DNA from 3 places in the Nocardiopsis alba genome. Region 1 is predicted to be linked to each of the others. Evidence: predicted binding sites of a transcription regulator. Region 1 holds the regulator's gene; each other region holds the start of a gene.
What was found. Region 1 encodes LexA, which represses DNA repair genes until DNA is damaged. Its sites were predicted from a motif close to TCGAACANNTGTTCGA; they were not measured.
Positions count from the first base shown of each region.

Region 1 (10,555 bases):
CTCGATCGACTTCAGCGGCACGTTCTCCCGCGTGGGGCAGGCCAGGACCGGTGCCGTGTAGGGGATCTCCGTACGGGTGTCGACCACGAAGTCGACGCGGGCCCACGGGTGCCACAGGTAGTGGCGGCCCGGGCCGATGCTCCTGGCGTAGGCGCCGTACTTGGTGAGGATGCCGGTGGTGCCCTCCTCGATCTCGACGATCGATCCGCGCCACCACCACAGGACGGCGGCCAGCACGCTGAGGACACCGACGATCAGGGTGGGCACGGCCAACAGGGACGAGGCCCCCAGCCCCTCGCCGATCACGACGCGGATGGACATGACCAGCGCGGAGAGCAGCGCGAACAGGCCGAACCAGACCAGGATCATCCAGCGCAGGCCCCGGTTGTCGCGCGGGATGACGACGGGGACGATGGCCCCCTGGTCTCCACCCCGTAGAAGGCCGGCGAGGTCGCCCCACGAGGCGAGGGACTCCTTGATGTTGGAGCCGCTACCGGGGTTGAAGGACTCGCTCATCTACTGACCTCCCGGGTTCTGGCCGCCCTGCGCCCACGGGGGCAACGGCGGGTCCTGCGGGTTCTGCGGCGTGGTGTCGGGGGACGGGAGGGCGGAGGCGTCGGCCTCGGCGTCCTCCTGAGCGGCCTCGGACAGACGCTCGTCGATGGCGTCGTCGCTCACCGACTGGCGGATCTCCTCGACCAGGTCCTGTCCCGGGTCCTCCGCGGCCGGGCCGCGGACGTCCTCGGAGTCGCCCTCGACGATCTCCTCGATCTCCTGCTGACGCCGGGCGATCCGGTCCTGGATCTCGCCGAGGCGACCGCGGATCGCGGCCATGTCCTCGTCGGAGAACAGGGCGGTGTCGGCCTGGCCGATGATCTCCTGGGCGATGCGCAGGTAGTCGACGCTGGCCGCGTCTCCGGAGCCGATGCGCAGCACCTGGGGCAGGCTGTCGGCGACCGCCTCCAGCTTGTCCAGGAGGTTCTCCCGGAAGCGGTAGTTGAGGATCTCCGGGGCCTCGGCCGCGCTGACGGCGCGGATGTCCAGGGCCTGGGCCTGGAGGAGCGCCGAGTTGGCGTTGGCCTCGGACTCGGCCTCCACGAAGCGCTGCCGTGCCAGGGCACGGGCCCGGTTGGTCTCGCGCTCCAGGGCGGTGTCCATCTGCGCCTGGTACTGGGCGATGTCGGCCTGGATCGCCGACAGGGTCTCGTTGAGGGTGGCGAGCTCCTTGTTCAGGTCACCCTCGTTCTGTTCCTTGCGCAGTTGCAGCTCGTACTCGAACGTGTAGGCGTCCTTGGCCACCCGCACCATCTCCGGGGCGGCCAGGTCCATCCGGTACTCCTGGCTGGAGGGCTCGGCGTGGGTGATGTTCGCGCTGGTGAGGACGACGATCCCGCTGAACTGCCGGTTGAGGGCCTCCAGGAGACCGTGGGTGGACTCGCCGACCATGTCGTAGATCGCCGAGGCCTCCTGCTCGTAGATGAGGCTCCGGGTCGTCTCGGAGATCGCGTTGTTGAGCTTCTCCTGGAAACCGGGCACGCCGCCCAGGGTGTAGACGAAGTCCGTGGCGTTCTCGATCTTGAACTGCACGAACAGGTCGACGGAGGCCTGCACGCCGCTCTTGGTGGGGGCGGAGCGGATGGGGGCGTTGAAGGGGTACTCGCGCGTGGTGTTGACGATGTAGGAGACGCGCTTCCACGGGTTGAGCAGGGTGACCCGACCCGGCTGGAAGAGGTTCTCCATCTTGCCGAAGCGGGTGACGATCGCCTGGCAGCCCTCGGGGACCATCACCATGCCCTGGCGCCACCACATGAAGGCGGTGACGGCGAGGGTGACGAGCCAGTAGTGGAGGCCGAAGAAGGGGTGGAGCAGCGGGTTGCTCCCCAGGGTGACCGTCTCCGGAACCACGACGGCGACCGTGCCCACCAGCCCCAGGGCGATGAGGACGATGGCGGGGAGCATCGTGACGAAGGTGCGTCCCCGGGGGATCACCATCGGGCAGATGACGTGGACGGGGCCGCCGGAGCCGCGCTCGTAGTAGCTGCGGTTGAGCGCCTCGCCCGCGTTGTTCAGCGAGGTGGTCTTCTGTTCGATGCGGGTGTCGACGGAGGTGCCCTGCTCACGCGCGGCGATGAAGTCGCGCGGGTCGAGTCCGCCCTCCGAGCCCTGTCCGGACCCTTGGGAGCCCGATCCGGACATCTGGCCCGCGGCCTGTTGGACCGCGTCGGTGACGGCCTGACGCGGATCGGCCCCTTGGGCCATCGCACCGGCCGCACCGCGCACTGTCTGCGCGAACGACATAGGCAAGCACTCCATTCTGGAACAGCGGGAACTGACGACTTCGACGCGGCGTACACCGCTCGGGTTCCAGGTGAGAGCGGATTTCGTACGCGAACAGGCGATAGTGGCCAGAACATAAGAGTGCCATGCGGACAAACCGAAACACAGATCCGTGGCTGGAGCGTAATGCGACCTCTCCCCGACCTCTACATGCGAGCCGCCCGAGGACCCGCCGAGGAGGGGGCTACCGTCGAAAGGGACGGAACACATCCATGGGGAGGATCCCGATGACCGCACTACCCAGTGCCGCCCTGACCAGCGCCGGTCTGATCGGCGGCTACTCGGTGGCCCGCGCCACCGGCAACAGGCCGCTGGGCGGCGCCGTCCTGGCCGCGTGCGGCGCCGCCGCCTTCGAGACCTGGCGTCGCCGCTCGGGTCTGGGCACCGCCGTAGCGTTGACCGGTCTCTACGTGGGGGCCTTCGGCCTCTCCCACCCCCTGGCCAAGAAGGTCGGCGCCTGGCCCTCGGTGCTCGGGGTGACCGCGGCGACCGCCGCCGTCGCCACCGTCGTCGGCGACCGGAAGGGCGACTGACCGTCCCCTCGGAACGTCCACGGGACACGGAGACGACGAAGAGGGGGAGACGCCGCGCGGCTCCCCCTCGATCACTCGGTCCCTAGAGGTCTCGTATCGCCTCTAGAGGCCTCGGATCAGCTGCAACCGCTGGTGGCGCCGCAGCCCTCGCAGGCGTAGCAGCTACCGGAGGGACGCATCTTGGTCCCGCAGGTGATGCACAGCGGAGCGTCCGCCACGAAACCCTCGGAGGCCGGGGCCCGCTTCTCCTCCGCCTCGGCCGGGGCGGTCGGGGCCGACTCGGTCGTGGCCGCGCCGGTGGAGGCCGACTGGGAGTAGGACTCCACCTGGGCGGCGATCTGGGCCGGGTCCTCGCCGTTGAGCTGCGCCTCGCGCTCGGAGGCCGACAGCACGCCCAGGGCCGCGCGCTCCTCGTAGGGCAGGTGGTCCAGCGCCAGACGACGGAAGATGTAGTCCACCACCGACTGCGCCATGCGGATGTCCGGGTCGTCGGTCATACCGGCCGGGTCGAAGCGCATGTTGGTGAACTTCTCCACGTAGGTCTCCAGCGGGACCCCGTACTGGAGGGCGATGGAGATCGCGATGGAGAAGGCGTCCATGACACCGGCCAGGGTCGAGCCCTGCTTGCCGAGCTTCATGAAGACCTCGCCCAGACCGTCGTCCGGGTAGGAGCCGGCGGTGATGTAACCCTCGGCGCCGCCCACGGAGAACGAGGTGGTCTCGCTCGGCCGCTTCTTGGGCAGACGACGACGGACCGGACGGGGCACCTCGACGACCTCGGGGGCCGACTCGGTCCTCTCCTCGGCCTTGTCCTCGGTCTTGGCCGTGGACAGGGGCTGTCCGACCTTGCAGTTGTCGCGGTAGACGGCCAGGGCCTTGAGCCCCAGACGCCAGCCCTCGAAGTAGATGTGCTCGAAGTCGGCGACCGTCGCCTCCTCCGGCACGTTCACCGTCTTGGAGATCGCGCCGGACAGGAACGGCTGCACGGCGGACATCATGCGCACGTGACCCATGGGCTGGATGTAGCGGCGGCCCATCGCGCAGTCGAACACCTCGTAGTGCTCGGGGCGCAGGGACGGGGCGTCCACCACGTGGCCGTTCTCGGCGACGTACTCGACGATCGCCTCGATCTGCTCGTCCTGGTAGCCCAGGTTCTTGAGCGCCCGCGGGATCGCCTGGTTGACGATCTGCATGGAGCCGCCGCCGACCAGCTTCTTGTACTTGACCAGCGAGAAGTCCGGCTCGATGCCGGTGGTGTCGCAGTCCATCATGAAGCCGATGGTGCCGGTGGGCGCCAGCAGGCTGGCCTGGGCGTTGCGCCAACCGTTGCGCTCGCCGACCTTGAGGCATTCCGCCCACTCGCCGGTGGCGGCGGCGTGGATGGGCTCCTCCAGGGTGCCGATGGTGCGCAGGTCGTCGTTGGCGGCGGCGTGCTTGCGCATGACCCGCTTGTGCGCCTGCTCGTTGCGCTTGTAGCCGTCGTAGGGGCCCACGACCCCGGCCATCTCGGCGCTACGGCGGTAGGCGGCGCCGGTCATCAGCGAGGTGATGGCGGCGGCGACCGCGCGGCCGCCCTCGGAGTCGTAGGCGTGACCGGTGGCCATGAGCAGGGCGCCCAGGTTGGCGTAGCCGATGCCCAGCTGACGGTAGGCGCGGGTGGTCTCGCCGATCTTCTCGGTCGGGAAGTCGGCGAAGGTGATGGAGATGTCCATCGCCGTGATGATCAGCTCGGTGAGCCGGGTGAACCGCTCGACGTCGAAGGTGTCGTCCTCGCGCAGGAACTTGAGCAGGTTGATCGAGGCGAGGTTGCAGGAGGAGTCGTCCAGGGACAGGTACTCCGAGCAGGGGTTGGACGCGGAGATGCGACCGGTCTCGGGGTTGGTGTGCCAGTCCTGGATGGTGCCGTCGTACTGGATGCCCGGGTCGGCGCACTCCCAGGCGGCCTTGGCCATGCGGTGGAAGAGGCCCTTGGCGTCGACGGTCGCGATGACCTCGCCGGTGGTACGGGAGGTGAGACCGAAGTCGGACTCGGTCTCGACCGCGCGCATGAAGGCGTCGGAGACCCGGACCGAGTTGTTGGCGTTCTGGTACTGGACGCTGAACATGTCGGCGCCGCCCAGGTCCACGTCGAAGCCGGCGTCGCGCAGGGCACGGATCTTGTGCTCCTCGCGGGACTTGGTCTCGACGAACTCCTCGATGTCGGGGTGGTCGACGTCCAGCACGACCATCTTGGCCGCGCGGCGGGTGGCGCCACCGGACTTGATGGTCCCGGCGGAGGCGTCGGCGCCGCGCATGAAGGAGACCGGACCGGAAGCGGTGCCGCCCGAGGTGAGCAGTTCCTTGCTGGAGCGGATGCGGGACAGGTTCACACCCGCGCCGGAACCGCCCTTGAAGATGATCCCCTCCTCCTTGTACCAGTCCAGGATCGACTCCATGGTGTCGTCGACGGACAGGATGAAGCAGGCGCTGACCTGCTGGGCGGAGGTGGTGCCGACGTTGAACCAGACCGGCGAGTTGAAGCTGAAGAGCTGGTGGGCGAGCGCGTACTTGAGCTCGTGGTCGAAGACCTCGGCGTCCTCGTCGGAGGCGAAGTAGCCGTTCTTACGACCGGTGTCGGTGTAGACCCCGACGACGCGGTCGATGAGCTGCTTGAGGCTCCACTCGCGCTCGGGGGTGCCGAGCGCGCCACGGAAGTACTTGCTGGCCACGATCTGGGTCGCGTTCACCGACCAGGTCGTGGGGAACTCCACGCCGCGCTGCTCGAAGTTGACGCTGCCGTCGCGCCAGTTCGTCATGACGACGTCCCGACGCTCCCACTCCAGCGTGTCGTAGGGGTGGGTACCGGCGGTCGTGAAGACCCGCTTGATCTTCAGGCCCTTGCGCGACCCCTTGCCCTTGCGTCCCGTAGGGCCGCTGGTGGTTTCCGTCATGACGGAGTCTCCCCGAAATACTGATCGTGCGCGGAAACGCTGATGCCCGCGCGGATGTCCCTGGTGGCGGGGTGGGTCGACCACGGCGGCGTGCTCCCTCGCCGTGAGGTCGACCACCCGGGATGATGGCTCCGGACGTCGCGATGGACGTCCGGACTGCTAGCCCGAAGTTGTGGTGTCGATCGCGGGTCGGGGCGATCCGTTCCCCTCGGACGGTTCCTCCCGCTTCGAGGGGTCCTCCCCTCGGTCACGGCGCAGACCGGCGATCTCGGCCTCGAAGTCGGCCAGGCTCTCGAAGCCCCGATAGACGCTGGCGAAGTGCAGGTAGGCGACCTCGTCCAGGTCGCGCATCGGGCCGAGGATGGCCAGCCCGATCTCGTGGGCGGGGACCTCGGCCACGCCTCTGGACCGGATCTCCTCCTCGACCTTTTGCCCCAGTTTGGCGAGGGCGTCCTCGGAGACCGGGCGCCCCTGACAGGCGCGGCGGACGCCGGCGATGACCTTGGTGCGGCTGAAGGGCTCGGTGACCCCGGAGCGCTTGGCGACCATGAGCAGGACGGTCTCCTGCGTGGTGAAGCGGCGTTCGCAGACCGGGCAGGTGCGGCGGCGTCTGATGGCCGCGCCGTCGTCGGTGGACCTGCTGTCGATCACCCGGGTGTCCGGATGGCGGCAGAACGGACAGTGCATCCCGGTTCACCTGCTTCCCTCGACCCGAACAACGACCCGTAGGTCTACTTAACCACAACTTCTAGGCGCAAGCCCCATCGGCAACACCAGATGTTGTGGTCGAACCTAGCCCTCCGCAGCGCGGGTCGCAACCTTGACGACGGCGTGTTCCCGGGCTCGCGTCGAGGACCCTCGCGGGGCGCTCGGAGAGGGGGGTGGAGACGGGGGCGGGGCGGTGCCGGACACCGGCGTCAAGACTACGGGAACGGAGGGCGCGCGCCCTCCGTCCGGCGATCCGCCGGAGCGGCGTCCGCCCCTTACGAGGCGGGCCTTTCCGGCCCGTTCGGACCCTCGACCGACTTCCACGAGACGAACCCCATACCGCCCTCGGACCGACCCCCGGAAAGCCGTTTTCGACATTGGCCGAACACCCTCGGACGAAGACGCGCGAACGCCCGATCGAGGGGACCCGAAAACGTCCATCGAAAAGGCCCGGTCATATCTCCACGACCCTCGAACGCTTGTTTGATATCACCGTGTGCAACGACTAATCTTGACCTTGTTTTCACGCCGGTTTCACCACCCCGCGGACCAGCCGGTCGGCAGGGCCGGCACCGGACACCCGAACAGGCCCTGACCGAACCGAACACCGAGGAGGCCCGGCCGTGCCGGAGGACAACCCCGGAGCCGATCACTCCGGAAACACCACCGTTCTTTCGCCCGTGGGTGACACGGGCGGTGTCACGCCCGTCGCCCCCAAACTCACCGCGCGCCAACAGAGCGTTCTCAACTGCATCCAGCGTTATGTTCGCGAACGCGGTTATCCGCCCTCGATCCGGGAGATCGGCGAGACGGTCGGCCTTTCCAGCCCCTCCAGCGTGGCCCACCAGCTCAAGGTGCTCCAGCGCAAGGGCTACCTGCGCCGTGACCAGAATCGGCCACGCGCCGTGGAACTGTGCGTTCCCGGCCGCGACGAGGGCCAGAGCCTGACCCACGACCAGCTCACCGCCGACGCCACCCGCGCCGCCTCGGTGCCCTTGGTGGGACGGATCGCCGCGGGCGGCCCGATCCTGGCCGAGGAGTCGGTCGAGGACGTCCTGGCGCTGCCCCGTCAGCTGGTCGGCGAGGGGCGTCTGTTCATGCTCACCGTGGTCGGCGACTCCATGACCGACGCCGCCATCACCGACGGCGACCTGGTGGTGGTCCGCCAGCAGCCCAACGCCGAGAACGGCGACATCGTCGCGGCCATGCTGGACGACGAGGCCACCGTGAAGGTGTTCCACCGCGGGGCCGACGGTCACGTGCGTCTGATGCCGCGCAACGACGCCTACGAGCCGATCGACGGCGACGAGGCCACCATCCTGGGCAAGGTCGTCACGGTCATGCGCCGCGTCTGACCCCCTCCGCGAACGGTGGAGGGCGCGGCCCACGGACCGGCCGATACTCTGAAGAACGTGTCCATTCGTGTCCGTGTTCCCGCCCTCCCCGACCGTTCCTCCCGACGTACCCTCCTCACGTCGGCCGTGATCGCCGTCGCGCTGTCCGCCTCCGCCTGCTCCCCCGGCGACGAGGGGCCCGAACCTCCCGGGCTCTCCGCCGACGGCCGCGACGTGACCTTCGAGGGCGGCGGGTTCACCGTCGAAGGCTCCTTCACCCACCCCGAATCCCCGGACGGGGAGCCGGTGCCGGGCGCCCTCATCATCTCCGGCAGCGGGCCGACGAACCGGAACGGCAACAGCGACGGCCGCCCCGAGGCCGACACCAACCTCAACCTCTCCCGGGTCCTGGCCGGCGCCGGGGTGGCCTCCCTGCGCTACGACAAGTTCGGCAGCGGCGACCCCGACACCTGGGACGAGAAGACCGTCGAGGCCATGGGCGAGGACATCGATCCCCTGCTCTTCGACGCCCAGATGGCCGCCGCCTACGAGGAGCTGATCGCCCAGCCCGAGGTGGACCCCGAACGCACCCTGATCGTCGGCCACAGCGAAGGCGCCCTGTTCGCCCTGCGCGCCCGAGAGGTGCTGGAGGACGCCGACCCCGCCCTGGTGCTGGCCGCCCCGCCCGGGGCCCGCATGCTCGACGTCATCGACCGACAGATCACCGAGCAGGTCCGCACCGCCGAGGCCCAGGGCGCCGTGAACGAGTCCGACGCCGCGATGATCCTCTCCGACATCCGGACGGCCCGCGCCCTCGTCCGCGCCGGAGACGAACTGGACATGTACGACCCGACCGGGATCTTCGCGCCTCAGAACCAGGACTTCCTCGCCTGGATCGACGCCTTCGACCCGGTCGACCTCGCCCGCGACCTGCCGGACGACACCCCGGTCCTGGTGTTGTGGGGCGAGGAGGACGCCCAGATCCCCCGGGACGAGATCGATCGGCTCATGACCGGGTTCGAGGACGCCGAGCGGGTGGACCTGCCCGGCACCGACCACGTCCTGCGCGAGTACGACGACTCCCCCGGCGCGGCCGCCCTCGACGGCGACCGGCCCTTCTCCCCCGACGTGGCCCCGGCCCTGGAGAGGTTCGTCGACGGGCTCTGGTGAGCCCTCAGTCGGCCGCGGTGCCCTCGGGCAGCTCGGCCACGATCGAACGGGCCAGACGCTCGGCGTCCTCGGCCGCGCTCTCCCCGTCGACCGATCCGGTGGCCTCGTAGTCGGTGGCGGCGGTGTAGCAGGTCTCGACGTACAGGTTGGAGACCCGCACCCCGGTACAGCCCACCTCGAAGGCCCCGGTCTCGACCCACCGGAGCGCCTCGTCCCCCAGGTCGTCGACCGGTTCGGGCTCGTGCCCCTGCGCGGTGGAGGAGAGGGTGCCGGAGGCGACGTCCGGCCCTCCCTCGACCGGGGCGGCCACCAGGACGAGGGTGGCGGCGGCGGGCACGGAGGCGCCCTCCCCCTCCGGGGTGGCCCAGCGGCACTGCCAGCCGGTACCGAAGGTGTCCTGAGCGGTACCGACGGTCTCCTCGACCTCGAGCCGGTGGTCGGGGACGATCTCGTCGAGGACCTCGGTCCGCCCGATCCCGCATTCGGGGGCGGCCTCGAATTCTCCGCGCTCACCCCCCGAGGTCAACAGGTACCAGGCCAGGAGACCGGAGGCGGCCAGGACGATCAGGGCCAGGACCACCAGGGCGGTGGTGGCGAACACACGGCTCTGCGGTGGCGGTGTCCCCGGGTCGGCGGCCCCGTACGGGGGAACGCTCACAGGGTCTCCTCCAGCCGGGCCGCGAAGTCCACCACCGTGTCGCGTGCCCTGCCGAAGGACACCGGCTCCCCGTCGGCCTCCCCCACGTAGGAGACCCGGACCAGCATGTTGTCGCGTTGGAAGGCGAGTTCGGCGGTGCCCGGCAGTCGTCCGCGCCAGACCCCGGCCTCGGTTCCTCCGGCCAGGTCGACCTGCTCCCCGCGGACCGGGACGGCGGCGTCACGGGCCAGGACCGCCGCCCGCTCGCCGGTGACCACGGGTTCGGCGGAGGCGTCGGTGAAGCGCGCGGACAGGTCCACACGCAGGGAACCCCGCCCCTCTCCGTCGGGGGCCAGGGAGGTCCACACGCACGTGCTGCTCTCCCCGCCGGCGAGGGGGCCGTGGCCCTCGGTCTCGGGGGTCGCTCCGGGAAGGGCCGAGAGCACCGCGTCCTCGGGGATCGACGCGCACGTGGGCGCCGAGGCGAGGACGTCGTCCCCGTCGGGCCGGTCGGGATCGTCCCCGGCGAGTACGAGACCACCGCCGACGGCCGCCCCCGCGAGCAGCACGGCCCCCGCCCCGATGATCAGCGCCCGCGTCCACGGTCGGGGTCCAAGCCCACCACCCGCCGCCGAAGAGCCCACTCGGCCACCGCCTCCCAATACGTGTTCAGGACAACCGTAGGGGGCGGTGATCACCGTCGCGACCACCGCCCCCGTCGGGCGCGTCAGCCGACGACGATGTTGACCAGCTTGGGCGCGCGGACGATCACCTTGCGGACCGTCTTGTCACCGATGAACCCCTGGGCCTTCTCCGAGGCCAGGGCGAGACGCTCCAGCTCCTCGTCGGAGATGTCGGGGGCCACCGCCAGCTTGTCGCGGACCTTGTTCTGCACCTGGACGACAC
Region 1 covers NZ_BAZE01000012.1:154,794-165,348, reverse strand. Annotated here, with positions in the region: gene TR33_RS20775 (SPFH domain-containing protein) at 1-516, opposite strand, end outside; gene TR33_RS20770 (SPFH domain-containing protein) at 517-2,298, opposite strand; gene TR33_RS20765 (hypothetical protein) at 2,565-2,870, shown strand; gene TR33_RS20760 (vitamin B12-dependent ribonucleotide reductase) at 2,987-5,800, opposite strand; gene nrdR (transcriptional regulator NrdR) at 5,960-6,487, opposite strand; gene lexA (transcriptional repressor LexA) at 7,189-7,863, shown strand; gene TR33_RS20745 (alpha/beta hydrolase family protein) at 7,921-9,012, shown strand; gene TR33_RS20740 (hypothetical protein) at 9,017-9,670, opposite strand; gene TR33_RS20735 (hypothetical protein) at 9,667-10,293, opposite strand; gene leuS (leucine--tRNA ligase) at 10,377-10,555, opposite strand, start outside.

Region 2 (10,555 bases), on a different contig from region 1:
CCCGACGACCTGCGTGAACGCGTGGTCCTCCTCGGTCGCCTCGACGAGGCGGACAAGGTCCGCGCCTACCACTCCGCGGACGTCTTCTGCGCCCCCAACCTGGGTGGAGAGAGCTTCGGCATCGTCCTCACGGAGGCGATGTCCGCCGGTGCGGCCATCGTCGCCAGCGACATCCCCGCCTTCGGCGCGGTCCTGGACGGGGGGAGGGCGGGGGAGCTCTTCCGGGCCGGAGACCCCGACCATCTGGCCGATCGGGCCGCGGCGCTCCTCGACGATCCGAGGCGACGGGACCGCCTGTCCCGCGCGGCCCGGGACGCGGTGCGCGCCTACGACTGGGAGACCGTCGCCGCCGACATCGCGCACGTGTACGAGACCGTGCTGGGACGGGAGCGCTCCGGCGGAGTCCGGACCGGAGGAGGCCGCTGGGCCTCCGCCCTGCTGCGCAGGGGTGAGCGGCCCTGACCGACGACGTCTTCTTCGTGGCCGTCGTGGCCGGCGCCCTGCTGGTCCTGGTGCTCCTGGGGTTCTACCTGTCCTGGCGGGCCACCCGCCTCGACCGTCTCCACCACCGGGTGGAGACCGCGTGGGCCGCTCTGGACGCCGCCCTGTTGAGAAGGGCCGCGGCCGTACTCGACCTGGCCGCCTCCGGAGGCCCCGACCCGGCCTCGGCCCGTACCCTCGCCGAGGTCGCCGGTCGGGCGAGCCGGGCGGGGGAGGGGGAACGCGAACTCGTGGAGAGCGCGCTCTCGGTCGCCCTGCGCGACGCCCTCGACGGCCGCCCGGTGGAGGGTGTGGGAGAGGACACCCGGGCCCGTCGGGAGGAGGTCCTGCGCGCCGCGCGCGGGGTCCACCTCGCCAGGGTCTTCCACAACGACGCCGTCTCCGACACCCGACGCGCACGCCGTTCCCGCCTGGTCCGGCTCCTGCGTCTGGCCGGGACCGCCGCGCTCCCGGACTACTTCGAGATGGACGATCGGGCCCCGCGCCCCTCTCCGGGGAGAAGCGGTACGACCTCGCGGTGAATGCCGCGCGCTCCGGTTCGGAGTGGAACGGGCGCGCACAACACCGATCTGGTCAAAGGCGCCGAAACCGGTGGAACTAGGATGGTGGGTCGGTCGTTCCAGGGGACGCGCCGGGTCCTCACCCGCCCATGCGCGGTCGCCGGTCCGTACCCGAACGGACCACGCCCCGGACGCCGGGTCGAGCCAACCAGCAGACGAAAACGGGAGCCCATCACCGTGGCCAACAACGCATCGAACAGCCCCGACAACGCCGTCGGCACCCAGCGGGTCAAGCGCGGCATGGCCGAACAGCTCAAGAACGGCGTCATCATGGACGTCGTCACCCCCGAGCAGGCCAAGATCGCCGAGGACGCCGGTGCCGTGGCCGTCATGGCCCTGGAGCGGGTCCCCGCCGACATCCGCAAGGACGGCGGCGTCGCCCGCATGTCCGACCCGGACATGATCGACGGCATCGTCGAGGCGGTCTCCATCCCGGTCATGGCCAAGGTCCGCATCGGGCACTTCGTTGAGGCCCAGGTCCTGGAGTCCCTCGGCGTGGACTTCATCGACGAGTCCGAGGTCCTCACCCCCGCCGACGAGGCCTACCACATCGACAAGTGGGCGTTCACCGTTCCCTTCGTCTGCGGCGCGACCAACCTGGGCGAGGCCCTGCGCCGGATCGCCGAGGGCGCCGCGATGATCCGCTCCAAGGGCGAGGCCGGCACCGGCAACGTCGTCGAGGCCACCCGTCACATGCGCTCCATCAACGGTGAGATCAAGCGCCTGGGCACCCTCGACGAACCCGAGCTCTTCGGCGCGGCCAAGGAGCTGCGCGCCCCCTACGAGATCGTCAAGGAGGTGGCCCGTCTCGGCAAGCTGCCGGTGCCGCTGTTCTCCGCCGGCGGTGTGGCCACCCCGGCCGACGCCGCCCTCATGCGTCAGCTCGGAGCGGAGAGCGTCTTCGTCGGCTCCGGCATCTTCAAGTCCGGCGACCCGGCCAAGCGCGCCGACGCCATCGTGCAGGCCACCCTGCACTACGAGGACCCCGCCGTGATCGCCCGCGTCTCCCGCGGCCTGGGCGAGGCCATGGTCGGCATCAACCTGGACGACCTGTCCGACTCCCAGCGTTACGCCGAACGCGGCTGGTGACGCGAGGCCCCTTCGGCCTCGCCCCCGCCCGGTGTCCGAGGGCCGGGAGAGCGGTGCGACCACGCTCTCCCGGCCCTCGGCCGTTCCCGTACACCCTCCCCGCCAGTACCATGGTCCCCTTCCGTCAGCCGAGTGAGGCCGCTTTTGACCGCCGCACCCACCATCGGTGTCCTCGCCCTCCAGGGCGACGTCGCCGAGCACGTCGCCGTCCTGGAGACATTGGGCGTATCCACCGGGAAGGTCCTGTCCCCGGAGCACCTGGACTCCGTGGACGCGCTGATCATCCCCGGTGGCGAGTCCACCACCATGTCCAAACTCGCCCGCAGGTACGGCCTGATCGACCCGTTGCGCAAGCGCGTCGCGGCCGGGATGCCCGCCTACGGCACCTGCGCGGGCATGATCATGCTCGCCGACGAGATCCTCGGCGGCACGGCCGGCCAGGAGACCGTCGGCGGGATCGACATGACGGTCCGACGCAACGCCTTCGGACGTCAGACCGAATCCTTCGAGACCGGTGTGCGGATCGACGGGATCGGGGACGAGCCCTTCGACGCGGTCTTCATCCGGGCGCCCTGGGTGGAACGGGTGGGACCCGAGGTCACCGTCCTCGGACGCGTACCCGGTCCAGGCGAGGCCGGTAGGATCGTCGCCGTACTACAGGGCGGCCTGATGGCCACGTCCTTCCATCCCGAACTCACCGGCGACACGCGCATCCATCGCCTCTTCGTCGACATCGTGAAAGGACACGCATGAGCGGCCACTCCAAGTGGGCCACCACCAAACACAAGAAAGCCGTCATCGATGCCAAGCGCGGCAAGCTCTTCGCCAAGCTGATCAAGAACATCGAGGTGGCCGCGCGTACCGGTGGTGGGGACCCCGACGGGAACCCGACGCTCTACGACGCCATCCAGAAGGCGAAGAAGAACTCGGTCCCCGCCGACAACATCGAACGTGCGCGCAAGCGGGGCTCCGGCGAGGAGGCCGGCGGCGCCGAGTGGCAGACCATCATGTACGAGGGCTACGCCCCCGGCGGTGTGGCCCTGCTCGTGGAGTGCCTCACCGACAACCGCAACCGCGCGGCCTCCGAGGTGCGCGTCGCGGTCACCCGTAACGGTGGCAACATGGCCGACGCCGGATCGGTGTCGTACCTGTTCAACCGCAAGGGCGTCGTGATCGTGCCCAAGGAGGGCACCAACGAGGACGACGTCACCATGGCGGTCCTGGAGGCCGGCGCCGAAGAGGTCGAGGACATCGGCGACTCCTTCGAGATCATCTGCGAGGCCACCGACCTGGTCTCGGTGCGCACCTCGCTCCAGGAGGCCGGCATCGACTACGACTCGGCCGACTCCAACTGGCTGCCGAGCATGGAGGTCCCGGTCGACGCCGAGACAGCCAAGAAGGTCCTGCGCGTCGTGGACGCCCTGGAGGACTCCGACGACGTCCAGAACGTCTTCACCAACGCCGACATCCCCGACGAGGTCATGGCCGAGCTCTGAGCCCGGCCGCTCGATCGCGGTGACCGACCGGCCCCGGGGCCGGTGACGCCTGTGGCCGTGCCCTTCCGGGGACGGCCACAGGCGTTCGTACGTCCGACCCTCAGCCGGTCATGTTCATCGCGGCGATCACCTTGGTGGGACGCAGCCGCACCACCAGTTCGCCGGGCACCCCGTTGCGCCTTCCGAACTCCTCGGCGCGTTCGGGCCCCATGTAGCGGCGGGCGATCGCGGTGGCGGTGCGCAACAGCTCGCCCGTATCCTCCGACACCTCCGCCTCGCCCTGGACCTGGACGAACCCGTAGGGATCCTCCTCCAGGTCGACCAGCAGGGTGAGACGGGGGTCGCGCGCGATCGAACGTCCCTTGGCCGTCTCCTTCCCGGTGTTGAAGACCAGCGCGTCGCCGTCGATGACGAACCACACCGGTGCCACCAACGGACGGCCGTCGGCGGAGGTGTAGGCGACCTTGCCGGTACGCGTCCCCTGGAGCAGGAAGTCACGGACCTCGGAATCCTCGATGGAAGTCATGAGCTCACGCTAGGTCCGGAGAGGTGCCGGCCCCCGACCCCGACACGCGCCTTCGTCGCCTTCCCCGCGAGGCCGCGCGTGTGCGCGACGGCGCTGTCGTCATGCGCCGCTAGCATGGTGCGAACGAACGTTCGACGGACCGAGGGAACAGGTGACCACGTGCGCGTGCTGGGGATCGACCCGGGGCTGACCCGCTGCGGGATCGGGGTGGTCGAGGGGTCCATCGGACGCCCCCTGCGCCTGCTGTCCGCGGACGCCATCCGGACCTCGCCCGACACCGAACTCCCGCAGCGCCTCCTCGCCGTCGAACGCGGGATCGAGGAGTGGCTCGACGAGTACGAGCCCGAGGCGGTCGCCGTTGAACGCGTCTTCGCCCAGCACAACCTCAGCACCGTCATGGGCACCGCCCAGGCCAGCGGCCTCGCCCTGGTCTGCGCCGCCCGCCGGGGGTTGCCCGTGGCCACCCACACGCCGAGCGAGGCCAAGGCCGCCATCACCGGCAGTGGCCGAGCCGACAAGGCGCAGGTCGGCACCATGGTGGCGCGTATCCTCGGACTCGACGGACCTCCCAAGCCCGCCGACGCCGCCGACGCGGTGGCCCTGGCCATCTGTCACATCTGGCGTGGCGGCGCCCAGGCACGGGTCGCCCAGGCCCAACAGGACTTCGCCCGCAAGGTGGAGCTGGCCCGCCGCGCGCGGGGCCGGTGACACCGCCCCCAGGAAGGAGACGGGCGCCCCTCCCGGTGCCCACAGCAGATGATCGCGTTCCTCACCGGCCGGGTGGCCGCACGCGGCGCGGGCAGCGCCGTCATCGACGTCGGCGGTGTCGGCATGACCGTCCAGTGCACCCCGTCGGCCCTGTCCCGACTGCACGTGGGCGACGAGGGCACCGTCGCCACCAGCCTGGTCGTGCGGGAGGACTCCCTCACGCTCTTCGGCTTCGTCGACGACGACGAGAAGCACGTGTTCGAGCAGGTGCAGACCGCGTCGGGGGTGGGCCCCCGACTGGCCCTGGCCATGCTCGCCGTGCACAGCCCCGACAGCCTGCGCCAGGCCGTGCACACCGAGGACACCGCCGCCCTGACCCGGGTCCCCGGCATCGGTAAGAAGGGGGCCCAGCGCATCGTGCTGGAGCTGCGCGGCAAACTCGACGCGCCCATCGGCACCGACGGCACCCTGCCCGGGACCGAGGGCACGGCGAACGGCCGGGCGAACGGGGCCTGGCGCGGCCAGGTGGTCTCCGGCCTGGTCAACCTCGGCTGGTCGGCCAAGGACGCCGAGGCCGCCGCCTCGGCCGTGGCCGACGAGGCCGCCGACACCGACGACGTCACGGTCCTGCTGCGCAGCGCCCTGCGCAAGCTCAGCCGGATCTAGGGACCTTCAGGAGAGGAGGCGACGGACATGCACGAACGCGAGGCGGTCTCGCCCGAGGCCGACGTCGACGAACGTCGACTGGAGGGGGCGCTGCGCCCCCGCTCGTTGGAGGACTTCGTCGGCCAGGAACGGGTCCGCGAACAGCTCTCCCTCGTCCTGCACAGCGCCCAGCGACGGAATCGGGCGCCCGACCACATCCTCATGTCCGGTGGCCCGGGGCTGGGCAAGACCACCCTGGCCATGATCATCGCGGCCGAACTCGGCGTGCCGCTGCGCATCACCTCCGGCCCGGCGATCGAACGCTCCGGGGACCTGGCGGCGGTGCTGTCCACCCTTCAAGAAGGAGAGGTCCTCTTCCTCGACGAGATCCACCGCATGGCCCGCCCCGCGGAGGAGATGCTCTACGTCGCCATGGAGGACTTCCGTGTCGACGTGGTGGTCGGCAAGGGGCCCGGCGCGACCGCGATCCCCCTGGACATCGCCCCCTTCACCCTGGTCGGGGCGACCACGCGGGCCGGTATGCTCCCGGCCCCGCTGCGCGACCGCTTCGGGTTCACGGCGCACATGGACTTCTACGACGCCGACGAACTGGAGCGCATCCTGTACCGCTCGGCCGGACTGCTGGGCGCTCCCCTGGACCCCGAGGCCGCTCGGGAGATCGCCGGCCGCTCCCGAGGCACGCCCCGTATCGCCAACCGGCTGCTGCGCCGGGTGCGCGACTACGCCGAGGTGCGCGGGGACGGGGACCTCACCCTCCACAACGCCCGGGCCGCCCTCGACCTGTACGAGGTGGACGCCCTCGGGCTGGACCGACTGGACCGGGCCATCCTGGACGTGTTGATGCGCAGGTTCCGCGGCGGCCCCGTCGGGCTCTCCACCCTCGCCGTGTCGGTGGGGGAGGAGGCGGAGACCGTCGAGGAGGTCGCCGAACCCTTCCTGGTCCGTTCCGGCTTCCTGGCCCGCACCCCGCGCGGTCGGGTCGCCACCCCCCAGGCGTGGGAGCACATGGGGCTGACCCCTCCGCCCGACGCCGCCTTCGGCGCGGGCCGCGTGGAGGACGCCGCCGACACCGGGGCCGCGTGAACGAACCGTTAGCGGGTCGAACCCTGGAGGTTGGTGGTCGGTGACCCCCGCCACGTAAACTGGGCGAACCGGTCGAGAGCGGGGATCGCCCCGTGAGATGTCGTTTCGACATCGGCGGAACGAGTTGACACCCTGGTGCGTTGTACACCCCGGGTAGGAAACCGACCGCCGTGGTCGGGGCGGCCCGAAAGGTGGTCGTCGCGGGTGTCCCAACCGGCAGCCGTCGCCCACGAGAAACGTCAGGAAGGACGCCCCCGTGCAGGGCCTTACTAATCTCGCAGACGCCGCTCAGGGTGAGCAGAGCATCTTCGGCATGCTGCTTCCCTTCGTGCTGATCCTCCTGGTCTTCTGGCTGCTCTTCTGGCGCCCGAACCAGAAGCGTCGCCAGCAGGAGATGCAGATGCAGAGCGCACTGGTCCCGGGCGTCGAGGTCATGACCAAGGCGGGCATCTTCGCCACCGTGGTCGAGATCCACGACCAGGACGTGCTGCTGGAGATCGCTCCGGGCACCCGTATCCGCATGCTCAAGGCCGGTGTCGGCGAGGTCATCACCCCGGCCGCCGACGACACCCCGGTCGAGGACCGTCCCGACTTCGGCGACGACGACAAGCCCAAGGGCTGAACACCCGTCCCACGGGACGCACCACAGACTTCGGTACCGGCCCCGGCACTCCGGGTCCGGTACCGCCGTCGTTCGGTGACCCCATCGAACCGACCCATAGAAGAAGGCACCACCCGCCATGCCCGACGACACCGTGACCCCGGAGATCGCCGTGGACCTCGCCCTGATCGAGTCCCGGATCCGTGACGTCCCCGACTTCCCGCACGAGGGGATCCTGTTCAAGGACATCACCCCGCTGCTCGCCCATAGGGAGGCCTTCGCCGCGGCCGTCGACGGGATGTCGGCCCCCTTCCGCGCGGAGGGCGTCGACCACGTCGTCGGGTTGGAGGCGCGGGGGTTCATCTTCGGCGCCCCGATCGCGATGGCGTTGGGCGCCGGTTTCGTTCCCGCGCGCAAAGCCGGGAAACTGCCCGCGAAGACCATCGACCGGTCCTATGATCTTGAGTACGGCACCGCGACCGTCGAGATCCACGCCGACGCGATCGCTCCGGGCGCCCGTGTGCTCATCGTCGACGACGTCCTCGCGACGGGCGGCACCGGCAGGGCCGCGGTGGAGCTGGTCCGCAAGGCGGGTGGTACGGTCGTGGGATTCTCCGTCCTGATGGAGCTCGCAGCGCTCCGAGGGCGCGAGATGTTGCCCGACGTGGAGCCGCACATCCTCCTCTCGGTCTGACCGGAGATCCTCTCCTCGGCTGTCGCCTCACGGGGAATAGCGCGACGGTCCGTCCTCGTTGATCTACTCCGACACTCGGTGTGACGTACCTGGTGACCCGGGTCACCACGCGTACCACCGAAGTGGTGGGAACGAGGGACGCGAGGGGGTCGGACCGCTCCCCGCCCGCTCGGGGCGGGGCCCACTAGACTGGTGGGAAGAGGTGAACCGCGGCGGCCGCGTCGGCGAACGGCCCTGATGACACACGTGCACCGGAAGCCGAGCCCGCGAACGCCGGCTCCACCGGGCGGATCCGCGGGAGGTAGGCATGCCAAACGAAGTGGTTTCGACCGGAGCGACGTCCGCACGTGAGCAGGAGCGGGCGAACCCGTCCGAGACGGCCGAACGTACCTTCGAGAGGGACCGTGCCCCACAGGCCCCACAAGGCGCTCGCGCCGACGTGCCCGGAGGGCACACCGATGGCGATCGTGCCACGACCGCCGACAGACCACAGGGGGACCGCCCGGAGGGCGCCGCGGAGCATGCGGCGCCCTCCGACGTCTCGGGGCGGGAGATCCCGGGGCGCCAGGCGACCTCCACCACCCCCTCCACGGTGCGAGTACGCAGAAGGCTCGCCCGACTCGGCGCTCAGCGGGGAGTGACGATGAACCCGGTGCTCGAACCACTGATCAAGACGGTGCGGGCCACCCACCCCAAGGTGGACGTCCGGCTGATCGAGCGCGCCTACGAGGTGGCCGCCCACCACCACCGTCACCAGAAACGCAAGAGCGGCGACCCCTACATCACCCACCCGCTCGCCGTCGCCACCATCCTCGCCGAACTCGGCATGCAGGAGGCCACCCTGGCCGCCGCCCTGCTGCACGACACCGTCGAGGACACCGACTACTCCCTCGACGAGCTGCGCGCGGACTTCGGCGACGAGATCGCCGAACTGGTCGACGGCGTCACCAAGCTGGACAAGGTCAAGTACGGCGAGGCCACCCAGGCCGAGACGGTCCGCAAGATGGTCGTGGCCATGGCCCGCGACATCCGGGTCCTGGTCATCAAGCTGTGCGACCGCCTGCACAACATGCGCACCCTGCGCTACCTGCCCAAGAGGGCCAAGCGCGAGAAGAAGGCCCGCGAGACCCTGGAGATCTTCGCGCCGCTCGCCCACCGCCTGGGCATGAACACCATCAAGTGGGAGCTGGAGGACCTGGCCTTCGCCACCCTCTACCCCAAGCGCTTCGACGAGATCGCCCGTCTGGTCTCCGAACGCGCGCCCCGCCGCGACGTCTACCTCCAAGAGGTCATCGAGGCGGTCTCCGCCGACCTGCGCGAGTCCAAGCTCAAGGCGACCGTACGCGGCCGGCCCAAGCACTACTACTCGATCTACCAGAAGATGATCGCCCGCAACTGCGGCTTCGACGAGATCTACGACCTCATCGCGGTGCGGGTCCTGGTGGACAGCGTCCGGGACTGCTACGCGGCCCTGGGGACCATCCACGCGCGATGGAACCCGGTGCCGGGCCGGTTCAAGGACTACATCGCCATGCCGAAGTTCAACATGTACCAGTCGTTGCACACGACGGTCATCGGCCCCTCCGGCAACCCGGTCGAACTCCAGATCCGCACCCGCGCGATGCACCGACGCGCCGAATACGGCATCGCCGCGCACTGGAAGTACAAGGAGGACCGCAACACCGGCGGCGACGCCAAGGCCAAGGGCACCACCGACATGCAGTGGCTGCGCCAGCTCATCGACTGGCAGCAGGAGACCAAGGACCCGGGCGAGTTCCTGGAATCGCTGCGCTTCGACCTGTCGGTGCAGGAGGTGTTCGTCTTCACCCCTCAGGGCGACGTCATCTCCCTTCCGCAGGGGGCCACCGCCGTCGACTTCGCCTACGCGGTGCACACCGAGGTGGGCCACCGCACGGTCGGGGCCCGGATCAACGGACGTCTGGTGCCGCTGGAGAACGAGCTGCACAACGGCGAGACCGTGGAGATCCTCACCTCCAAGGACCCAGACGCCGGCCCCAGCCGCGACTGGCTCAACTTCGTCAAGAGCGCCCGCGCCCGTAACAAGATCCGCCACTGGTTCACCAAGGAACGCCGTGAGGCCGCGATCGAGCAGGGCAAGGAGGAGATCGCCAAGGTCATGCGCAAGCAGGAGCTGCCGGTCAAGCGCCTGTTCAGTGGAGAGGCGCTCATCGCCCTGGCCGGGGACCTGCGCTATCCGGACGTGGACTCGCTCTACGCGGCGGTGGGGGAGCGCCAGGTCAGCGCGCAGAGCATCGTCGGCAAGCTCGTCGACGCCATGGGGGGCCTGGACAGCCATACCGAGGACATCGCCGAGTCCTCCCTGCCCTCCAAGGCCGCGGCCGGTCGACAGCGTTCGGGCAACCCGGGCGTGGTCGTGGCCGGCGACGGGGACGTGTGGGCGCGTCTGTCCAAGTGTTGTACCCCCGTCCCGGGCGACGAGATCGTCGGTTTCGTGACCCGGGGCAACGGGGTGTCGGTGCACCGGGCCGATTGCGCCAACGCCGCCAGCCTGGACCGGGAGCGCATGGTCGACGTCGAGTGGCGGCCCACCGAGGACTCCATGTTCCTGGTGGCCCTGCACGTGGAGGCGCTGGACCGGGCCCGGCTGCT
Region 2 covers NZ_BAZE01000001.1:471,180-481,734, reverse strand. Annotated here, with positions in the region: gene TR33_RS02035 (glycosyltransferase family 4 protein) at 1-462, shown strand, start outside; gene TR33_RS02030 (hypothetical protein) at 480-1,022, shown strand; gene pdxS (pyridoxal 5'-phosphate synthase lyase subunit PdxS) at 1,239-2,150, shown strand; gene pdxT (pyridoxal 5'-phosphate synthase glutaminase subunit PdxT) at 2,295-2,903, shown strand; gene TR33_RS02015 (YebC/PmpR family DNA-binding transcriptional regulator) at 2,900-3,646, shown strand; gene TR33_RS02010 (PPOX class F420-dependent oxidoreductase) at 3,747-4,172, opposite strand; gene ruvC (crossover junction endodeoxyribonuclease RuvC) at 4,332-4,880, shown strand; gene ruvA (Holliday junction branch migration protein RuvA) at 4,929-5,546, shown strand; gene ruvB (Holliday junction branch migration DNA helicase RuvB) at 5,574-6,629, shown strand; gene yajC (preprotein translocase subunit YajC) at 6,943-7,251, shown strand; gene TR33_RS01985 (adenine phosphoribosyltransferase) at 7,370-7,924, shown strand; gene TR33_RS01980 (RelA/SpoT family protein) at 8,568-10,555, shown strand, end outside.
Region 2: a site for LexA is predicted at 4,292-4,307, ahead of ruvC (crossover junction endodeoxyribonuclease RuvC). Genes of this name have one in related genera too.

Region 3 (10,555 bases), on a different contig from region 1:
CCAGCTCGCCCACCCTGGTGGGAGCCCCTCCCGACCCGTCCGATACCAGGTGCACCCCGTACAGCCCCCGGTCCGGGATCGTCCCGCCGCCGATCACGGCCAGTCGCTGGGCCCCCGGGCGGGCCCGCAGGATCCCCTCCTCCCGGTCCCACACCAGACGGGGGCGCAGCTCGGCGAACTCGTCCGACGGGTAACGCCCCGACACCATGTCCAGCACCGCGTCCAGAACCCGATCGGACAGGTCCGCGTACGGAGAGGCCCGGCGTACCAACGCCGCCAGATCCGTCACCGTCCAGTCGTCCATCGCCACCATGGACACGATCTGCTGCGCCAGCACGTCCAACGGATCGCGCGGCACCTCCAGGCGTTCGATCCCGCCCTCGCGCATCCGACCGGCGATCACGGCGGAGGCCAACAGATCGCCTCGATGGGTGGGCAGGAACACCCCGCGCGACACCTCGCCCACGTGGTGGCCGGCGCGCCCCACCCGTTGCAGACCGCTCGCCACCGACGGGGGAGCGCCCACCTGCACCACCAGGTCGACGGCGCCCATGTCCACCCCCAGTTCCAGACTGGAGGTGGCCACCACGCAGCGCAGCCGGCCCGCCTTGAGGTCGTCCTCGATCCGTGCCCGCTCGGCCTTGGACATCGACCCGTGGTGGGCCCTGGCGATGACGGCCTCTCCTCCCCGGCCCTGCCCCGACTGTCCGGAGACCAGCGCGGCGACCTCCTCGACGGGCAGGGTCGCGCCGACGCGTTCGGCGTACAGGTCGTTGACGCGGGCGCACAGTCTCTCGGCGGAGCGGCGACCGTTCGTGAACACGATGGTGGAGCGGTGCGCCTCCACCAGGTCCAGCACCCGGCGCTCCACGTGCGGCCATACCGACCCTCGTGCCCCGGCGTCTGACGTCGCCCCCTCGGACGGGGAGGGCGGGCCGCCCGGCTCGTCCAGATCCGGGACCGGGGCCTCCACCCTCAGCTCCATCCTCGGAGTGTCCGGCGGGGCGACGATCCGTGCCCCGCCCAGATATCCGGCCACGGCCTCACGGGGGCGGACCGTGGCCGACAGACCGATCCGCAGGGGACGACGTTCCGTCAAGGCGCCCAGCCGCTCCAGACTCAACGCCAGGTGGGCCCCTCGCTTGGTCCCGGCGAGCGCGTGCACCTCGTCGATGATGACCGTCTCCACCCCCGCCAACCCCTCCCGGGCCTTGGAGGTCAGCACCAGGAACAGGGACTCGGGCGTGGTGATCAGGACGTCCGGCGGGCGCGAGGCCAACGCGCGGCGCTCCCGGGCGGGGGTGTCCCCGGTGCGGACGCCCACGGTCACCGGGGACAACGACTCGCCCGACGCCTCGGCCTCCTCCGCGATCCCGGCCAAGGGGCGGCGCAGGTTGCGCTCCACGTCCACGGCCAAGGCCTTCAGCGGGGACACGTACACCACCCGGCACCGGTGAGAACGCTCCTCCGGCACAGGGGTGTGCGACAGCCGGTCCAGGGCCCACAGGAAGGCCGACAGGGTCTTCCCCGAACCGGTGGGGGCCACCACCAGGGTGTCCAGGCCTCGGGACACCGAGGCCCAGGCCTCGGCCTGGGCCGGGGTGGGGCCGGAGGGGAAGGCCCGTTCGAACCAGGTCCGCGTCGCCGGGCCGAAGGGTGCCAGGGGATCGGTCACATCGGTCATCCGGTCAGTCTGCCCAAGACCGGTGACGGAACGGGGGCGAGGACACGCCCGCCTCCCGAAGCGACGCGATCCGTCCTGTGGACGACCTCCGTGAGGGGGCGGCGATCACCCATACTGGGGCCGATGAGACTCACCGTTTTCTGGAACAACATGTACGAGCAGTTCGGCGAGGCCTACGCGCACAGTCTGGCCAAGGACTACGTGATCGAGGGGCTCGGTTCGCGCACCGTCGACGGCGCCCTGGCCGACGGGATCGCGGCCAAGGAGGTCTGGCGTGCCGTGTGCGACGCGTTCGACCTCCCCGCGACGGCCCGCTGAACGGAGAAGGCACGGAGTGCCGGCCCTGAATCGAACAGGAGTTCGGGTAGGGTGGGTGCACCGAGAGCGGACGTTGAGCGTCGCGATTGTCGTACCGAGCGCGTAGCGTCATGCGCATCATGAAGAAGAAAGCATCGACCCAACAGGGGAATCCCGTGGCTTCTGGAGACCGAGACAAGGCTCTCGAAACAGCGCTCGCGCAGATCGAGCGGCAGTTCGGCAAGGGCTCCGTCATGCGCCTGGGCGACGACGACCGCCCGCCGATCGAGGCGATCCCCACCGGCGCCATCGCGCTGGACGTGGCCCTGGGCATCGGAGGACTGCCCAAGGGCAGGGTCGTGGAGATCTACGGCCCGGAGTCGAGCGGTAAGACCACCGTCGCGCTGCACGCGGTGGCCAACGCCCAGAAACAGGGCGGTATCGCCGCCTTCGTCGACGCCGAGCACGCCCTGGACCCCGAGTACGCCAAGAAGATCGGCGTCAACACCGACGACCTCCTCCTCTCCCAACCCGACACCGGTGAGCAGGCGCTGGAGATCGTCGACATGCTCATCCGCTCCGGCGCCATCTCCATCATCGTCATCGACTCCGTGGCGGCCCTGGTGCCCCGGGCCGAGATCGAGGGTGAGATGGGCGACAGCCACGTGGGTCTCCAGGCCCGGCTGATGTCGCAGGCGCTGCGCAAGATCGCCGGCGCGCTCAACTCCACCGGTACCACCGCGATCTTCATCAACCAGCTTCGCGAGAAGGTCGGAGTCATGTTCGGCTCCCCCGAGACCACCTCGGGCGGACGTGCGCTCAAGTTCTACGCCTCGGTCCGTCTGGACGTGCGTCGGATCGAGACCCTCAAGGACGGTACCGACGCGGTCGGCAACCGGACCCGGGTCAAGGTGGTCAAGAACAAGGTCGCGCCGCCCTTCAAGCAGGCCGAGTTCGACATCCTCTACGGTGTCGGGGTCTCCCGTGAGGGCAGCCTGATCGACCTCGGTGTCGAGCACGGCATCGTGCGCAAGTCGGGCGCCTGGTACACCTACGAGGGCACCCAGCTGGGACAGGGCAAGGAGAACGCCCGCAAGTTCCTGCGCGAGAACGTCGACATGTCCAACGAGGTCGAGAAGAAGATCAAGGAGAAGCTGGGCGTGCCCTCGGGCGACGACAGCGCCTCCGGCCCCGAGAACGAGGTCAAGACCGAACCGGCCAAGGAGAGCGCCACCAAGGCCGCTCCGGCCAAGAAGACGACGGTCAAGACCGCGAAGGCGCCCGCGACGGATGCCTGAGCGGCGACGGTCGTCCGACCGCACCGGACGGGATCCGGTGAACGCCGACGAGTCCCCGGACGGGCCCGCGGGCCCGTCCGGAGAGGACATGGAGAACAAGGCCCGGAACCTGGTCCTGCGTATGCTCACGCACTCTCCGCGCACCCGCGCCCAACTCGACCGTTCCCTGCACCGTCGGGGCTACGAGGAGGAGGTCGTGACGCGGGTCCTCGACCGGATCGAGGAGGCCGGGCTGATCGACGACGCGGCCTTCGCGCGCGGGTGGGTCTCCTCCCGACACCACAGCCGTGGTCTGTCCCGTCGTGCTCTGTCCAGAGAGCTGCGCACCCGGGGCGTGGAGGAGGAGACCGTACGGGAGGCGGTCGCCGAGATCGACGACGAGGACGAGCGGGAGGCCGCTCGGGCCCTGGCCCGTAAGAAACTGGCCGGCACCCGGGGGCGCGACCAGGAGGTACGGATCCGACGTGCCCTGGGGGCGTTGGCCCGCAAGGGATATCCGGCGGGGATGTCCTATCGCCTCGTCCGCGAGGAGCTGGAGGCCGAGGGCGAGGAGAGCGACCTCCTCGCCGACCCGGACCTGTGAGGAGGCCGCTCCACCCCTCGCGGCGGCCCGAGCGCTCCCGGCCCGTGTGGACACGGGCCGAAGCGGCCACCGAGCGCATGCCCTCGGTTCGTCGGGCCCGTACGGGCCCGAACGTTCTCACTCCCGAGGCCGCGCGGGCTCTCCGGTCTCGGCGTCGACCCCGGCGGCCGGGGTGACCTCGGGAAGTCGTTCCGCGACGGGGAGATCGTCCTCCTCGTCCTCACCCACAGCCTCGTCCGTCGTCGCCTCGGCCCTCTCGACCCGGGGCTCTGGCGGGACGGTGCTCAATTCCAGGGACGGCACGTCCGTCTCGAACCCGAACACCTCGCCGTAGAAGGCGAGTTCCGCTTCCAGGGAGCGCACGCGCGCCTCCTCGCCGCGGAACCCGTGGGCCTCTCCCTCGAACTCCAAGAGCGCGTGCCGTACGCCGCGCGATCCCAGACCGGTCGCCATGCGGAAGGCCTGGTCCGGGGTGACGACCGGGTCGTCCAGGCCCTGGAGCAGCAGGACCGGTACGTCGATCTCGTCGACCCGGTTGATCGGCGACCGCTCCCGGTAGGTCTCGACGAAGCCGGGGAGGGTGCCCACCAGGCTGTCCAGGAAACGCGACTCGAAATCGTGGGTGGTCCGGGTCAGTCCCAGGAGGTCGGTCACCCCGAAATAGGAGACCCCGCAGGCGAAGGTGTCGCCGGTCACCGCGGAGAGAGCGGTGAATCCGCCCGCGCTGGGGCCTCGGATGGCGAGACGTTCGGGGTCGGCGACGCCGCGCTCGACCAGGGCGCGGGCCGCGGCCTCGCAGTCGGCCACGTCCACGACGCCCCACTCCTTGTTGACGCGGCGACGGTAGGAGCGCCCGTACCCGGTGGAACCGCCGTAGTTCACGTCCACCACGCCGATCCCTCGGCTGGTGAAGTAGGCCTTGACCAGGTCGAGTTCCCGACCCGCGTGGCTCACGGGGCCACCGTGGGCCCACACCACGTAGGGGGCCGGTCCCTCGGTGGTGACGTCCGGGTGGGTGGGAGGGTAGACGTTGGCGTGCACGGTCGCCCCGTAGCGTCCGCGGAGGGTCTCTTGGATCGGGGTCGGCAGGTAGGCGGGGTCGGGGCCCTCGGTCATCGAACGACGCAGGACCTCCACGCTCCGGCGCTCCGGGTCGAGCCGGACGACGCAGGGGGAGGTGTCGGCGGAGGCGGCCACGGCCACCACGCTCGTCCCGTCGGTGTCCACCTGCGACCAGGAGGTGAGTTCGGTGGAGATCCCGGTCAGGTCCAGAGTGTCGGGGTCGTAGACGCTCGGTCTCATCGAGACGTCCCCGTGCAGGGTCACCAGACGTCCCGAGTCCAGTACACAGAAGGAGCGCGAGCCCAGGCGGCCCGGGGGCGCGTGGAACTCCTCCTCGGCCGGGTACAGGGCGATGGCCTGACCCTTCAGCCCGGCCTGGTAGAGGTTCCAGAACCCGGGCCAGTCCGAGGCCAGGTACAGGGTCTCGTCGTCGGCCCAGACTGGGGAGAGGACGGACTCGTCGACCCCGCCCTTGAGGGTGTACTCCCCGATCAGCCCGGAGTCGGTCACCTCTCCCACGCGCAGTTCCGTACCGTCCCAGGGCATCCGGGGGTGGTTCCAACGCACGTAGGCCAGGTGCCGGCCGTCGGGGGAGGGGGAAGGGGAGGCGTAGAAGCGCGCCCCGGAGACCAGTTCGCGAACGGCGGAGGGGGTCTGGGCGCCTCGGCCGGACAGGGGGACCGAGACGATGGAGCGGCGGACCTCCCCGTCGGTGTGCTCCTCTCGCACGCACAACACGTGCCTGCCGTCCGTGGACAGGGCGGGGTCGGCGTAGCGTACGGTGGCCCGGGTCGCGGGTTCGGGGGTGAGCGGGACGGGTTCCTTGGCGCCGCGCTCCAGCAGATACAGACGCTGGTCCTCACGGGCGGAGAACACCACGCCCATCCGGGGGATAGCCTTGTCGTCACGGCGGGGGACCGGGAGGTAGGAGCGTCCTCCGTACTCGTGGACCCTGGTGCCCGCGCTCCAGGAGGAGGGAAGAAGGTCGTGCACGGTCCCGTCCGCGTCCCGCCGCATCAGGGTCGTGCGGCCGTCCTCGTCCGGGCGGTACTCCTCCCACCACACCTCGTCGCCCCGAACGGACGGGTAGGCGGGAAGGCGCACTCCTCGGGCGACGTCACCGGCGCTGATGGGCGAGGGCCAGGAGCCGTGGGGGCTCGACAGTTCAGACATGTCCCGCTCAGGAAGGGTCGAGTGCTTTCAGATGACATATCGACCTTAATGCCAGGGAGGCCGCCTTGTGCAGTCAGGATCACCGGTCTCCGGGGCCGCATCGGGCCACGGGCCCGGTGAGCGACCGGAACGCCCGACCTTCCCGGGGCCATGCCCGATGAGGGGCCGCCCCATAGGGGAAGGCCCCGGCGAACCACGCTGCGAGCGTGGTTCGCCGGGGCCTTCGGGAAGGTCGGTTCCGGCGGACTCAGCTCTTCTGGGAGCCGTCGCCGTCCGTTCCGTCGTCGTCCCGTCCGTCCCGCTCCTCCGCGTCGGGGAGCGGTTCGTTCCGGGGCTCCGAGGGAGCGATCCCGGCCGCCTCGTCACCGGTGGGGGTCGCGGCCGCGCCGTTCACGGCGACCGGGGCCCCGCCGGCGGCGGTGGCCTTGGCGGAGGGCTTGCCCCGCCGCGCGTTGCGACGCTCCAACCAGATCGCCAGACGGCTCAGCGACAGGTTGATGACGATGTAGATGATCGCGCAGACGATCGCCGCCGGGATGACGTTGTTCTCCCGGGTGGCCACCAGCGTGAAGTTACGCAGCAGCTCCGGGAAGGCGATGATGTAACCCAGGGCCGAGTCCTTGAGCAGGACCACGAGCTGGGCCACGATCGCGGGCATCATCGAGGTGACGGCCTGAGGGATCAGGATCGTCCACATCGTCTGGGTCTTGGTCATACCGATGGACTGCGCGGCCTCGGTCTGTCCCTTGGGCACCGCGTTGATGCCCGCGCGGAACACCTCGGCCAGCACCGAACCGTTGTACAGGGTCAGACCGGTCACCACGGCCGCCAGCGCGGTCACCTGGAACTGGGCCGGAGGCAGACCGAACACCTGGTTCATCACGATGGGGATGGCCATCGTGAAGAAGATCAGCATCAACAGCGGGATGCCGCGGAAGAACTCCACGACGGCCCCGGCCGGGATACGGATCCACCAGTGGTCGGAGAGCCGGCCGATACCGAAGACCAGACCGAAGAGCACCGCGAGCACCGAGGCGATCAGCGCGGCGGTCAGGGTGTTCATCAGACCCGGAAGGACGTAGTTGGTCCAGGTGGAGGGGTCGATGAACGGCGCCCAACGGTCGGCGGCCCACTGGCCGCTCGGGTTGACCGCCCAGATCGCCGTGTTCGTCAGGTCGCCCGGAGAGGACACCATCACCAGGGTCCGGTTGAAACCCAGGTAGATGGCGGCCAGGCCGCTCGCGATCAGGAGCAGGCTGAGGACCGAGTAGATCCTGTTGCGGGCCCGGGCCTTGGGACCCGGGACGTCGAAGAGAACCGCCTGCGCGCTCATCGGACCACCGCCACACGCTTGGCGAGCCAGCCGAAGAAGTAACCGGTCGGCAGGGTCAGGATCAGGAATCCGATCGCGAAGCCGACGAAGGTCGGCAGGACCGGGGCGATGCCCTGGTCGAACATCAGCTTCATCTGGCGGGACGCCTCCTGAACGCCCAACCCCGCGACGGAGGCGACGGTCGTGTTCTTGATCAGAGCGATGAGCACACTGCCCAGCGGGCCGACCACGGTGCGCAGCGCCTGCGGGATGACGATCAGCCGCAGGTTCTGGGTGAAGGTCAGACCCAGGGAACGGGCGGCCTCGACCTGGCCCACCGGGATCGTGTTGATACCGGCGCGCAGCGATTCGGAGACGAAGCAGGAGGTGTAGGCGGACAGACCGATGACGGCCCACCAGAACACGTCCCAGGCCACGGAGTCGGCCAGGCTCAACCCCATCGCGCTGTTGAGGCCGAGGCCGCAGAAGAGCAGGACGAGGGTGAGCGGGCTGTTACGGATGCCTTCGACGTAGACGGTGGACAGCGTGCGCAACAGCGGTACGGGGGAGACCCGCATCGCGGTGAGCACCACACCGAGGACGAACGAGAAGAAGGCGCTGAAGAGGGTCAGCCGGACGGTCCATGAGAAACCGTCGACAACCCTGTCGATATTGCTGAGAAAGGCTTCCATGGGTCCCAGCCGGTCAAGGGCCGAGCGGCGGGGCCGGGGGCGGCTCCGCCGCTACGGGCGCGTGGTCAGTTAAGGGACTCTCAGGCGCAGGGCGCGAGTTCGGGGGTGGACTCCTCGTAGGCGAAGTCGGTCTCGCCGAAGGCGTCCTCGAGGAATTGAGCGGCCGAGCCGTCGTCCCACATCTGGGTGATGGCCTCGTTGATCTCCTCGCAGCGCTCGGTCGAGCCCTTGGGGAGACCGACGCCGTACTGCTCCTCGCCGAACGGGTTGTTCGTCATGCGGTAGTTGCCGGGGTTCTGCGCGGCGAAACCGGCGAGGATGGTGTTGTCGGTGGTGACCGCGGCGACGGTGCCGTTGCTCAGCAGCTCCAGGCACTCGGAGTAGTTGCCGGCCTCGCGGAGCTCGGCGCCGATGCCCATGTCGTCGACGATGTTGTTGGCCGAACGCGAACCGGAGGCCGAGCAGAGCACCTTGCCGTCGAGGTCCTCGGGGGACTCGATGTCGGTGTCGTCGGCCGCGGTCAGGATGTCCTGCTGCGCGACGTAGTACGGGCCGGCGAAGTCGACGACCTCACGGCGCTCGTCGGTGATCGAGTAGGTCGCCAGGATCATGTCGACCGTGCCCTGCTGGAGGAAGGACTCGCGGTTGGCGGAGGCGGCCTCCGACCACTCGATCTGGTCCTCCGTGTAACCGAGGTGCTCGGCGATGTAGGTGGCGACGTCGACGTCGAAGCCGACGGGGGTGCCGCCCTCGTCGAGACCGAGGCCGGGCTGGTCGTACTTGACACCGATACGGATCGTGTCGCTGTCGCCACTGCACGCCGTGAGGGCGGCGGCCATGGCCAGGGCGGCGACGCTACCGATGATCTTGGTGGAGCGACGTGCTCGCATGTGGGGTACCTCTTCCTGAGAGCGTGCGAAGAACACGAGGGAACCTTGGCGGTCGAGCTAGTGGGTCAGGATCTTGGACAGGAAGTCCTTGGCCCGCTCGGACCGGGGGGAGGTGAAGAACTCGTCGGGGGTGTTCTCCTCGACGATCTGGCCGTCGGCCATGAAGACGACGCGGTTGGCCGCACGGCGGGCGAAGCCCATCTCGTGCGTCACCACGACCATGGTCATGCCCTCGCTCGCGAGGTCGGTCATGACGTCGAGGACCTCTTGGACCATCTCGGGGTCCAGAGCCGAGGTCGGCTCGTCGAAGAGGATCACCTTCGGGTTCATCGCCAGGGCGCGCGCGATGGCCACACGCTGTTGCTGGCCGCCGGAGAGCTGCGCCGGGTACTTGTGGGCCTGGTTGCCGATCCGTACCCGGTCGAGCAGTTCCATGCCGCGTGCCTCGGCCTCGGACTTCGACTGTCGGAGTACCTTCAGCGGTCCCAGCGTCACGTTCTGGAGCACGGTCTTGTGCGCGAACAGGTTGAAGGACTGGAACACCATGCCGACGTCGCTGCGCAGTTTGGCGAGTCCGCGGCCTTCGGCGGGGAGCGGCTGTCCGTCCAGGGTGATGGTGCCGGAGTCGATCGTCTCGAGCCGGTTGATCGTGCGGCACAGCGTCGACTTGCCGGATCCGGACGGACCGATGACGACTACCACCTCGCCGGAGTTAACCGTCAGATCGATGTCGCGGAGCACGTGCAGGTCGCCGAAGTGCTTGTTGACGTTCTCCAGCACGACGAGAGGAGTTGAGGTCATGTTCGGAACTTAATGGGTCCATGTTGCCGTGTCATCACGAAAACGCCACCTGACCCCGGAGTAGCAGACTTGTTACGACGGAATCCGCGAAACCGTTATGCACCGTGACGCATGGATTCGTTCCTGTCGCACTCTGTGTTGATCCCGTCTTCCGGAGAGTTCCGGTCGCGCTTCCAGGAGATCTCCGGTGATTGTTGAACGATCTCGATCGGTCTCGGAGATACCCGTGACCGAAGACGGTCACTCCCGACATCGGGAAAAGGGGGATTATGTGCGGGCCGATTCCGGGTCCATCTCCTTTTCGGCACGGTGTTCCGAAGAGCCCGCCCGCCCACGGGCCCGCCTCTCGCGGCGGCACGGACGTCGTCGGGGAACGGATAGCCTGGGAGGGTGAGCCAGAGTCGTACCTACCAAGTGCGGACCTACGGCTGCCAGATGAACGTCCACGACTCCGAGCGCCTCTCCGGTCTGCTGGAGGACGCTGGGTACGCGCGCGCAGCCGAGGACACCACCGCAGACATCGTCGTCTTCAACACCTGTGCGGTCCGGGAGAACGCGGACAACCGCCTCTACGGCAACCTGGGGCATCTGCGTCCGGTCAAGGACGCCAACCCCGGGATGCAGATCGCCGTGGGCGGATGTCTGGCGCAGAAGGACCGCGGGGAGATCGTGCGCCGCGCCCCCTGGGTGGACGTGGTGTTCGGAACGCACAACATCGGTTCCCTGCCGGCCCTCCTGGAGCGTTCGCGCGTCCAGAAGGAGG
Region 3 covers NZ_BAZE01000001.1:657,367-667,921, reverse strand. Annotated here, with positions in the region: gene TR33_RS02825 (ATP-dependent helicase) at 1-1,684, opposite strand, end outside; gene TR33_RS02820 (DUF3046 domain-containing protein) at 1,808-2,002, shown strand; gene recA (recombinase RecA) at 2,158-3,279, shown strand; gene TR33_RS02810 (regulatory protein RecX) at 3,272-3,862, shown strand; gene TR33_RS02805 (S9 family peptidase) at 3,980-6,097, opposite strand; gene TR33_RS02800 (amino acid ABC transporter permease) at 6,345-7,430, opposite strand; gene TR33_RS02795 (amino acid ABC transporter permease) at 7,427-8,101, opposite strand; gene TR33_RS02790 (glutamate ABC transporter substrate-binding protein) at 8,182-8,991, opposite strand; gene TR33_RS02785 (amino acid ABC transporter ATP-binding protein) at 9,049-9,792, opposite strand; gene miaB (tRNA (N6-isopentenyl adenosine(37)-C2)-methylthiotransferase MiaB) at 10,207-10,555, shown strand, end outside.
Region 3: a site for LexA is predicted at 2,033-2,048, ahead of recA (recombinase RecA). Genes of this name have one in related genera too.